DNA from 2 places in the Pseudoalteromonas sp. ABV4_021 genome. Region 1 is predicted to be linked to the other one. Evidence: predicted binding sites of a transcription regulator. Region 1 holds the regulator's gene; the other holds the start of a gene.
The links. Region 1 encodes LexA, which represses DNA repair genes until DNA is damaged. Its sites were predicted from a motif close to TACTGTATNNNNATACAGTA; they were not measured.
Positions count from the first base shown of each region.

Region 2: dinB (DNA polymerase IV) is a predicted target of LexA. The motif match lies at 2,748-2,767, and genes of this name have one in related genera.

Region 1 covers NZ_JBSWVB010000001.1:2,891,928-2,897,393, forward strand. The annotation lists gene ctaD (cytochrome c oxidase subunit I) at 1-710, opposite strand, end outside; gene coxB (cytochrome c oxidase subunit II) at 710-1,840, opposite strand; gene lexA (transcriptional repressor LexA) at 2,179-2,796, opposite strand; gene plsB (glycerol-3-phosphate 1-O-acyltransferase PlsB) at 3,025-5,436, shown strand.
Region 2 covers NZ_JBSWVB010000001.1:2,278,340-2,283,805, forward strand. The annotation lists gene ACXAFE_RS10615 (M17 family metallopeptidase) at 65-1,591, opposite strand; gene dinB (DNA polymerase IV) at 1,682-2,737, opposite strand; gene ACXAFE_RS10625 (DUF3192 domain-containing protein) at 3,141-3,506, shown strand; gene ACXAFE_RS10630 (LytR/AlgR family response regulator transcription factor) at 3,650-4,402, shown strand; gene ACXAFE_RS10635 (BlaI/MecI/CopY family transcriptional regulator) at 4,457-4,843, shown strand; gene ACXAFE_RS10640 (M56 family metallopeptidase) at 4,853-5,466, shown strand, end outside.

The DNA of each region.
Region 1 (5,466 bases):
CCGCCAGCCGCGTTAAAGAAATCTGTGCCAAAGTACTTATCAGTTAGCACCATAGTCACTGCACCAGCAAGTACCGGCATCACCGCAATTAATAAAAATGCAGTAATTAACCACGTCCATACAAACAGCGGTAATTTCATATACGTCATGCCCGGTGCGCGCATATTCACTATGGTTACAATTACATTGATTGCTCCCATAATTGAGCTAATGCCCATGATATGCACAGCGAAGACGAATAGTGCCGTATTATCATTGCTATATGTGGTTGATAGTGGCGCATAGAACGTCCAACCAAAAGCTGGGCCGCCGCCTTCCATAAATAACGACATAAGCAGAATGAAAAATGCAAATGGTAGAATCCAAAAACTCCAGTTATTCATGCGCGGTAGTGCCATATCTGGCGCGCCAATCATCATAGGGATCATCCAGTTTGCCAAGCCAGTAAACGCAGGCATAACTGCACCGAAAACCATAATGAGGCCATGAACTGTAGTCATTTGGTTAAAAAAGTGTGGCTCTACAAATTGTAAGCCTGGTTGAAATAATTCGGCACGAATAACCAGTGCCATTGCGCCACCCGTTAAAAACATTAACAGGGCGAATAACAGATAAAGCGTACCGATATCTTTATGGTTAGTGGTAAATAGCCAACGTTTTAGTCCTGTTGGCGTATGATGGTGGTGATGAGATTCAGCTAGTGTTGTCATTATTGTGCTTCTCCCACAGATTCTTGAATATCACTTGGTTGCACTGAATCGCCAGTGTTATTACCCCAAGCATTTCGCTCATAGGTCACTACTGCCGCTAACTCTTTTAGTGACAACATTTTGCTATAGCCTTGCATTGCTGTTGCTGGCTTGCCATGAACCACAATATCGATATGAGCTTTAACATCGCCAAGTGCTATTGGGCTATCTTTTAGCGCTGGGAACACACCTGGCAATCCCATTCCTGTAGGTTGGTGACACGCAGCACAATTAGCCATATACACTTGTTCTCCTAGCGTCATTAGCTCATCTTGAGATAATGTAAGATCAAGTGATGCTTTTTCTGCGGCCGCTGCTTGCGCTTTTTCAAGCTGCGCATTTGCCAACCACTGTTCAAATTCAGCAGGCTCTTTAACTTCAACAACCACAGGCATAAAGCCATGGTCTTTTCCGCATAACTCCGCACATTGACCGCGATAAATACCGGCCTCATTGACTTTAGTCCACGCTTCGTTGATAAAGCCTGGGTTAGCATCTTTTTTAACCGCGAATTCAGGTACCCACCAAGAGTGAATTACGTCGTCCGAAGTCATTAAAAAGCGTACTTTTTTTCCTTTTGGAATAATAAGCGGTTTATCAACATCTAACAGGTAGGTTTCTGTTTTTTGATCTTGGTTGGTGATTTGTTCACGTGGAGTCGAAAGAACAGAATAAAACGACACATCGTGGTCAAGATATTCATAATGCCACTTCCATTGTGACCCTGTAACTTTAATCGTTAGGTCAGCTTTAGTGGTGTCTTCCATGGCAATCAAGGTTTTGGTTGCAGGCACTGCCATACCAATCAAAATTACAAATGGAATTGCTGTCCAGAGTATTTCAATTTTGGTACTTTCATGAAATTGAGCAGGCACTGCTCCTTTTGATTTGCGGTGATGGATTATTGCCCAAAACATAATGGCAAATACCACTAATCCAATAACGCAACAGATATAGAAAATTGTCATATGGAGCTCGTAGACATCACGGCTGATGTCTGTCACCCCAACAGGTAAGTTATATTGACTCGTCCCAACTGCTAAAAAAGGAAAGCTCAATAGTAACCATAAGGATAGCTTCACTAGCCTCATGCTCGCTCCTTAGCTAATTATTATTATGTTGTTAGGAAATGGTCAGTGAAAGTTTTAGCGATTAAATCGCACGACGCACTACAGCATCACTCCATTTTCTTTATTATATTTGTTTTCTAAAAGCCGCACTTTGCTTAAAAAGAAAACAAGGTTACTACTAAGGTCTAGTAAACGATTAAATTTTACGCAAGTCAAATTTAAGATAAATTTTTTATAAATCTATAAGTTAGCGATTTTTGAAGATGTAAAAATAGAAGGGGCTATAGTAAGAAATAGGGTGTTTAAAAGCAGGTTGAGGCTAGTAAGGTTACTCACTAGCCAAGGTCAACAAAAGTGTATTACATCCAGTCGGCATTTCTAATAACACCAACCGCAAGGCCTTCGATATTAAAATGGCCATGCTCTAAATCGACTTTAATTGTGTCAAATTCATCATTTTCTGCATGTAACAGTACTTGTTTGCCTGCTTTTTCAAAACGCTTTACCGTTACATCTTCATCAACACGGGCTACAACCACTTGCCCATTATTAGCCACTGGCGTGCGATGAACAGCTAGCAAGTCTCCATCCATAATGCCGATATCCTTCATACTCTCACCACGTACACGCAGTAGGAAATCTGCACATGGGTTAAATAGGTTAGGATCAACTTGATAATGGCTTTCAATGTGCTCATTAGCCAAAATAGGTGAACCTGCGGCGACTTGACCAATTAACGGTAAACCTAATTGCTCTGGTTCATCTTCTTCCACTAAACGAATACCGCGGCTAGCGCCGGGCACCATTTCAATTACGCCTTTTTTGGCTAATGCTTTTAAATGCTCTTCTGCAGCGTTTGCACTTTTAAAACCGAGTGTCGATGCGATTTCTGCGCGCGTTGGCGGCATGCCAGTATCTTTAATAAATACTTTAACAAGTTCTAAGATTTGTGCCTGACGTTTTGTTAATGGTCTCATTCACTGGTTTTCCATACAGTACAGATAACTGTGAGTATATACAGTTATTCTTATTTCGCAACTTTTAATTATTTGATAATTAGCACTATGCTTAGTTACAGACGATAATTGCTGCAAATCAAAAATCATCGCAGTAAATTGCTTTATTTTTCCTCTGGCACGACCAGTTATTTAATCTTTTAGAGTTAACTGGTATGCTAGCGCCCCTTTTGTTTTTAGGTTGGTGTTATGAAGTTGGTTGGCTCTATGATTCAGTGGTTTGCAAACGGTATGAACAAGCTTTTAGTGCGTTCGAAAATTGTACCTGAACACCCTTTAGACAACCTAGCAATAGATAAAAACAAGCCGACCGTTTACATCACATTATTAAATTCTTTTTCTGATTTAGCCGCGTTGCGCAGCACCTGTAAAAAGCTCGGCTTACCTGACCCTCAGGTCACTCAGCAAATTGGTGATAAACAAGTTCCAAGATACATTCCAATTCACCACCGCTCGCCACTGTTTGGTAAAGCCAAAAAAGACAGTCCAGCGCTCGAAATCAGCGAAGAAATATTTGCAGCATTAAAGCAATCTGACGTTACCGATTTACAAGTTATTCCGGTCACCATTTTATGGGGACGCAATCCAGGCAAAGAAAAGCCAGGCCTTGGCACTATTTTATCCAGTTCTCTTACACCAAGCTGGTTGCGTAAGGTATTTGTCGTATTACTATCTGGCCGCGACAACTTAATTCGTTTTAGTCGTCCATTAGAACTATCGCAGCTTACTAGTAAGCAACAAAGTGATGATTTACCACATAAACTCATTCGTGTTGCCCGTGTTCACTTTAAACGTCAGAAACTTGCTGCGCTTGGCCCTAAACTGCCATCTCGCGACCAGTTGTATCAAGGTCTTTTAGCATCAAGCACTGTCAAAGCTGCGATTGAAGGTGAAGCAAAAAGTAAAAACATCTCAATTGTAGAAGCGCGACAAAATGCCATAAAACTAGTTGATGAAATTGCTGCCAACTATAACGAATCAATGATCGGTGTTTCTGAGCGCATTCTTACTTGGCTGTGGACCAAGCTATACAACGGTATTGAAGTAAATAACCCTGAACGAATTCAAGAGCTGACAGATAAAGGCCACGAAATTATCTATATGCCTTGCCATCGCAGCCATATGGATTACTTATTACTCACCTATGTTATTTATCATCAAGGTTATGTGCCACCACATATTGCAGCAGGTATAAACTTAAGTTTTTGGCCTGCAGGCCCAATATTTAGACGCTGTGGCGCCTTTTTCTTACGCCGTTCATTCAAAGGCAACAAGCTTTATTCCGCAGTGTTCCGTGAATACTTAAGCCAGTTATTTATAAAAGGCTACGCTGTTAAGTTTTATACCGAAGGTGGCCGCAGCCGAACTGGCCGTTTACTTCCACCTAAAACCGGTATGTTAGCGATGACATTACAATCAATTTTGCGCGGTATTGATCGTCCAATTTCAATCGTGCCTGTATATATTGGTTACGAGCATGTAATGGAAGTTAACACCTACCTTGGTGAACTTGCTGGGCAAAAGAAGAAAAATGAGTCAGTACTGGGTGTCTTCAAAACTCTACGTAAGCTCAAGAATTACGGCAAAGGTAATGTAAATTTTGGCGAGCCAATCAACATTAACCAGTATCTTACCCAGCACCAGTCAAATTGGCGCGACAGCATTGCTGCAGATGAAAAGCCTAATTGGCTAACGCCAATGGTTGGCAAACTTGCTGATTCAGTGATGGTCAACATCAATAATGCGGCTGCGATCAATGCCGTTACTTTAATCTCATCTATTTTGTTAAACACCGAAAAACAAGCGATGACGCGTCACGAGCTCATAGCTTGTATGACAAACTACCTGAGATTGCTCGAATTAGCGCCTTACAGCAAAGATGTCAGTATGCCAAACAAAAGTGCTGAAGAGCTGCTTGAACACGCACTCACGTTAGATAAGTTTGAAGTGATTACGCAAGGGCGAGTTGAAGTAATCCGTATTCAAGACACACAAAAAGTATTATTGAACTATTACCGTAATAACGTACTGCATTTATTCGCAGTACCAAGTCTAATTAGCTCAATCTTAATTAGCCAAAAACACATTTCTCGCGACCAGCTAATCAAGCAAGTTAACGCGTTATATCCGCTCTTTAAACAGGAGTGGTTTATGCAACCGTATTGCGAAACATATCTAAATGACTCACTTGAAGCCTTGAGCGGTATTGGGTTATTAACCGTTGAAAACGATGCGATTTCAGTTAATCCTAGCAGCAAATCTCTAGCTCAGCTTAACTTGTTAGCACGCTTTATCCAGTGCACATTAATTCGCTATGCCAGCGTAATTAAATTAATTCTGGCAAGTGACAGCGTTTCGCGCGACCAGCTTGAAACGCAAAGCCAAGACTTTGCACAACAGCTTGCACAGCTATTTGGTATCGATACACCAGAATTCTTCGATAAAAAAGTATTGTCTGGCTTTATTAGCACGCTTAAGCAAAACCACATGATTGATGATTGCGAGCAAGGGCGCATCACAGGCAATGAGACAACGAAGCAGTTGAGTCAAATCATTCTAAAACAACTAAACCCAAGTATTGCCAGTGCACTCGAAGACTAGCCGTCACAGCAACAAAAAAAGGCGGTACAC
Region 2 (5,466 bases), 610 kb from region 1:
CTTATCACGAGTCGAGATAGGTTAACCTTAGGCTCTGATAAGCAGTAACTACTTGCACCTAAAGTTATTTACAAAATGTCGCGTAAATACTTGCAAGTGACGCTGCAGTTGGTTTGCCGTGTTGCCAGTCGCCGCCCTCAACACCACTGCCCGCAATATCAACATGAATGTAAGGAATTGGCAGTTCTGAATTTGCACCGTGCTTATCAAGACCTGATGCCACAGCTAAGAATGCCATTGGGAACTGATGGCCACGGGCAGTAATTGCTGATGGCGCATTGTTACTCGACAATACGTCGTCTGCTAACGTTTTAGGTGCGATAAAGCTATAGTCTTCACGGCGTTCGCGCGATACTTCAGAACCATCAGCCCATAAATCACCTTGCGTTGCGATATTGTGCGATAAGTTAAGCGCTCTTGACGCACCATTTTCAACAAGCGCAGTATAAGGTCCCATTGCTCGTGCAGCGTGCCCTGTTAATGTTGCAACGGTAAATACGACGGGGTTAACTTCACCCTTAGCGACATCTTTAATTTCACTTAATAGGTCGCCCATTGCCAAGCGTCCTTCCGCATCAGTATTACCAATGCGTACGCGCACGCCTTCACGGCTAGTGATAATTTCATCTGGTACAAAACAGTCAGAGCCGATGGAATTACGAACAACTGCTAAGTAGGCTACTACTTTAACCCCTTTAGGTTGATGTTCAGCAATACTCTTCATAAAGCCAGCAACTGATGCAGCGCCACCTTTATCACGGCTCATGCCAGCCATTGCACCACCTACTTTTAAGTCTGCACCACCTGTGTCGTAAACAAGGCCTTTACCAACAAATAATAGCGTACGTTCAATATCACCTTCAGGCACATATTCAAGCTTAACAACACGCGGGTGATGACGCTCTACCGCGTATGATGCGCGCGCTACCGTGCTAAGCATTGGGTAATTTTTATCAATAAATTGAGTATCTGAAATCACCTCTACCGATACTGCACTGTTGGCAAACAAGCTTTCACAGTACTCTGCAAATTTAGGAGGTGCCATACGCTCGGGTTCAGTACCGCAAAGGTCGCGCGCAGCGTACTGACCTTGTGCAATAGCATTTGCATAGTGGCTATCAAATTCGCCAATAACAGTAATAGATTGAATTGGTTCAATTGCCGCACCGTGGAATTCACGTGCTTCAAGCGGTTGCCATAATGCTTGGCAAGCACCTAAATACGCTACGGTTGTTGCTTGCTGATAACGCTCATCTAATTGACCCAAGACTAAAATTGCAGGGTTTGTTGCACCCGCTTGTTTTGCTTCTAGTACACCTTGTTTTGCCGCGTCGAAATAGCGGCGCACATCGTCATAGTCACGCTCTAAAGGACCTGTTGGTGCAATCACTAAACGTTTTCCAGGTGCATTGTCATTCACCAATAATAATGCTTTTTGGCCTATGCGCTTATCGAATTGCGCAGTAGCCATTACGCTATCGCGAAAATCATTAGGGAGTAATGCTAAGTCTGGCGAGATAATAATTAAACTATCAACATATTGAGGTAAATCTGAAATTGATGCCGCTTGCAGGGCCTTTGGTGAAGTCATTTTTGAACCTTACTGAACGAATAAATACGCGCAATGTTGTCGCGTAAGTTTAGAAAAGATGGCTTAAATATGAGGGCAAATTTATAAAAATCAAGATTCAAACATTGCAAGCTGCTCTTGTTCGTAGCTATTTTCAGACAAGCCAACACCTAAACCGAGTAATCTCACGCCTTTATTTCCACCTCGTAAGTAGGCTTTTTCAATTAAACGCGTAAAAATATCATCATCTAAATGGGTGCAGCTGTAATCCGCGGTTGTTGAAACAAAATCATTAAACTTAACTTTTACCGAAAGCTTGGATACTTTGTTTAACAACCCTTTACTTTGCAGCCTTGTATCAAGCTCATCTTTTAATTTTGGTAGCTCTTCTAAGCATTGTTCTAGCGATGTTTTATCATATTCGTAGGTATGCTCAACTGAAAGTGACTTTCTAATACGTGATGTATTTATCTTGCCAATCACCTCGCCATTACACTTTTTAAATAACTCTGCGCCCCAGGTGCCAAACTTTACCTGCATTTGATTTAAACCAAGGTTTAATACATCTTCACCAACAAATAAACCTGATGCATTCAATTTCTCTAAGGTTACTTTGCCTACACCAGGAATTTTTTTAAGGTTAAGCGCTTTAAGAAACCCCTGCACCCGATGAGGTGGGATCAAACAATAGCCATTTGGTTTGTTTTCATCACTGGCAATTTTCGCCACAAATTTAATGGGTGCGATTCCCGCCGATGCCGTTAATCCTGTTGTTTCAAAAATCTCATCACGAATCGCATTAGCGATAAGCGTTGCGCTACCAGAGTGCTGCGTGCAATCGGTTACATCTAAATAGGCTTCATCTAAAGAAAGCGGTTCAATCAGATCTGTGTATTTGGCGAAAATCTCTCTAATTTGATTAGACACTTCTTTGTATACTGCCATTCTGCCAGGAACAATCAGTAATTCTGGGCACAGTTGCAGCGCTTTATAGTTAGACATAGCTGAGCGCACACCATATTGACGCGCAATATAGTTTGCCGTTGCCAACACACCACGACGGTGTTTACCGCCAATTGCGATTGGCTTATCTCTCAACTCTGGATTGTCTCGCATTTCGACTGCTGCATAAAAACAATCCATATCAATATGTATAAATTTTTTCAAAATCACAAAGCACTGTTTATATATACAGTTTATTATGTATCAAACTTATTTGATTCAGCAAGTTTTTATTTTGCAGCGTATTAAGTTTTAAGATGCCTTTATTTGCATTTGATTATTGATAAGAAAATGAATGCAGATAACAGCATAAGTAGAACATTAAAGTTTTGTAAATGTTCATTTAGGTACAATAAATATCCGCAGAAAACGACGATTAAAACATCTTGAAAGGAAAATATATTCGGCTATGGCAACTAGTCAAAGTCACTAACATTTCGTAAATATCACCAAAAGAAGAAAAGCCAAAAACAATAAACCACTGATAAATAGCAATTTAATTTTTTGGCACTATTTCTGCTAATAACTAGAAAATTATAATATTTGAAATATCATTCAAGGATCTTCTATGAAATACTTAGTTTTAGCATCAGCGCTCACATTGCCACTTTTAACAGGCTGTGTTGTTGCAGTAGGCGGTGAAGGCAAATCAGACTACTCATCTAGCTGGGAAAGAACCCATGAAAAAAACCGCAAAGCGATTGCCAATATGGAAATTGGAAAAGAGTATCAACACGTGATCAATAAACTTGGTACGCCAAATTTTTCTGAGCTAGTAAAACAAAACGACACTGAATATCGCGTTCTTTACTACGCAACAAACTCTATTCATTCTGACGGTAAAACAACAAAAGACGAATGTACGCCGCTTGTGTTTAAAAATAATCAACTAACAGGCTGGGGCGAGCACGCTCTTGAGCAGTTAAAAAATTAATATGTGTAAGGGCGAAATGTTTCGCCCTTTTCTTTAAAACCCTTTTAAATCAATCTATTTACATCTACTTACATTTATTCGTTGACTATTACGACAAGTTTCGTAATATTAATTACGAAAGGCATCGTAATTAGGTGGATAAAATGGATAGATACAATCTAGTCGTCGGTCACAACGACCCAACATTCTCAGACATTCTGTCACAACAAATCGACAACTCACTTTTTGAGCTAACAAATGTTGAATCTTGTTTTGCCAAATTAATAGCAGCCTGTAAAAAAACCAGTGCCAAAGTACTTTTTGTACAAAATGAGCTTATTCAAGAACATGATTGGCCTACACTTCAATCATTAGCAGACTCAACTGAAATCATATTATTATCAAGCAATCGCGTTGATGCAGCTAAGGCATTTGAATGTGGTTTATTTGATTTTATTTTAGAACCAATGGGCAATTCTCGTTTAGGCAAAACATTAGATAAGCTAGCCAGAATGCTCGCGCCTGAAAAACAGCAATTTGAATTGATGAGCTCACTGGTACAACGATTTTCGTCTAACCAATTAGATGACCAGCAAATCGTTTTAAAAGACGCCGGTAGAATAAAATTTTTAACACCTGATGAAATTTCTTGGGTTGGCGGCGCTGGAAACTACGTTGAATTGCACCTCAACCAAGATGAGCGAACGATTTTACATCGCCAAACATTATCTTCAATGGAACAGCAGCTATCGCCATTTGGCTTTATTCGCATCCATCGCTCTGCGATCATCAAAAAGCAAGCAATACGCGAAATTCGCCCTACTGATAACGGCGACTATATTGTTACCTTAAAAGACGGCGCCAATCTCAATTTATCCCGACGTTACAAGCAAAACATGCAAGGATTAATTGGTTGACAAATAAACTCTATCTCGTAGAGTAAATAACAACCTACGAAAAGTGACGTAATTATGAATAAGAATAAACGCGTGCCAACAAGTGCAGAACTCAACATTCTTAATGTGCTGTGGCGTATACAGCCCGCCACTGTTCGCACTTTGCATGAACATATCAGTGAAAGCCAAAAAATAGGCTACACCACTGTGCTTAAAATGCTACAAATCATGCACGAAAAAGGCCTTGTTACACGTGATGAATCAACTCGTGCGCATGTCTACAGCGCGGCATATACAGTGGAACACACCCAATCATCTTTACTGTCAGACATTGTTAACAAAGCGTTTGGTGGGTCACGTTTTGATCTGGTGATGCGCGCACTTGGCGACGAAAAAGCCAGTACTAAAGAAATTAATGAAATTCGTACTCTGTTAGATTCTCTCGAAAAAAATAATAAGTAAGCACACGTTATGGATATACTGCCCTCATTATTAGAAAGTAATACTCTCTATTTTATCTCTCTCACTCTATTACATTTTTTATGGCAAGGCTTAGTTATTGCGGGCCTACTTTTCTGTGTAAATAAACTTACCAGCAATAAGCACAGCCAATTCCGTTATATTTTCTCATTATTCTGTTTACTGCTTTGTGTTATTGCGCCAACAGTTACTTTTTATGTACTGTCGCAACCTGACGAAATAATTAATGTAAGCACATTTACAACAAACGACGTTATTGCATCACCAATAGCGCCTTCTGGTATGTCTAAAACTGCGCATCAGATTCAGTTAGCTGATTATACGCCGCTAGTTGCCGTGCTGTGGATGACTGGCATTATTGTGTTAAGCATGCGTCTTACTTTACAAATGCTGCAAGTGCACAGGCTTACAACAATTAATATTGTGCAGCCATCAGATAAGCTAGAGTTAATTTTCAACCAGCTTAAAGAGCGCCTTTTTGTAACTAAACGTGCTCGTTTGGTTATATCGTTAACAGCGCACGTACCTATGGCAATTGGCTGGATAAAGCCCGTGGTGTTGCTGCCAGCAAATTTGGCAAGCGGGTTATCAATCGCCCAACTAGA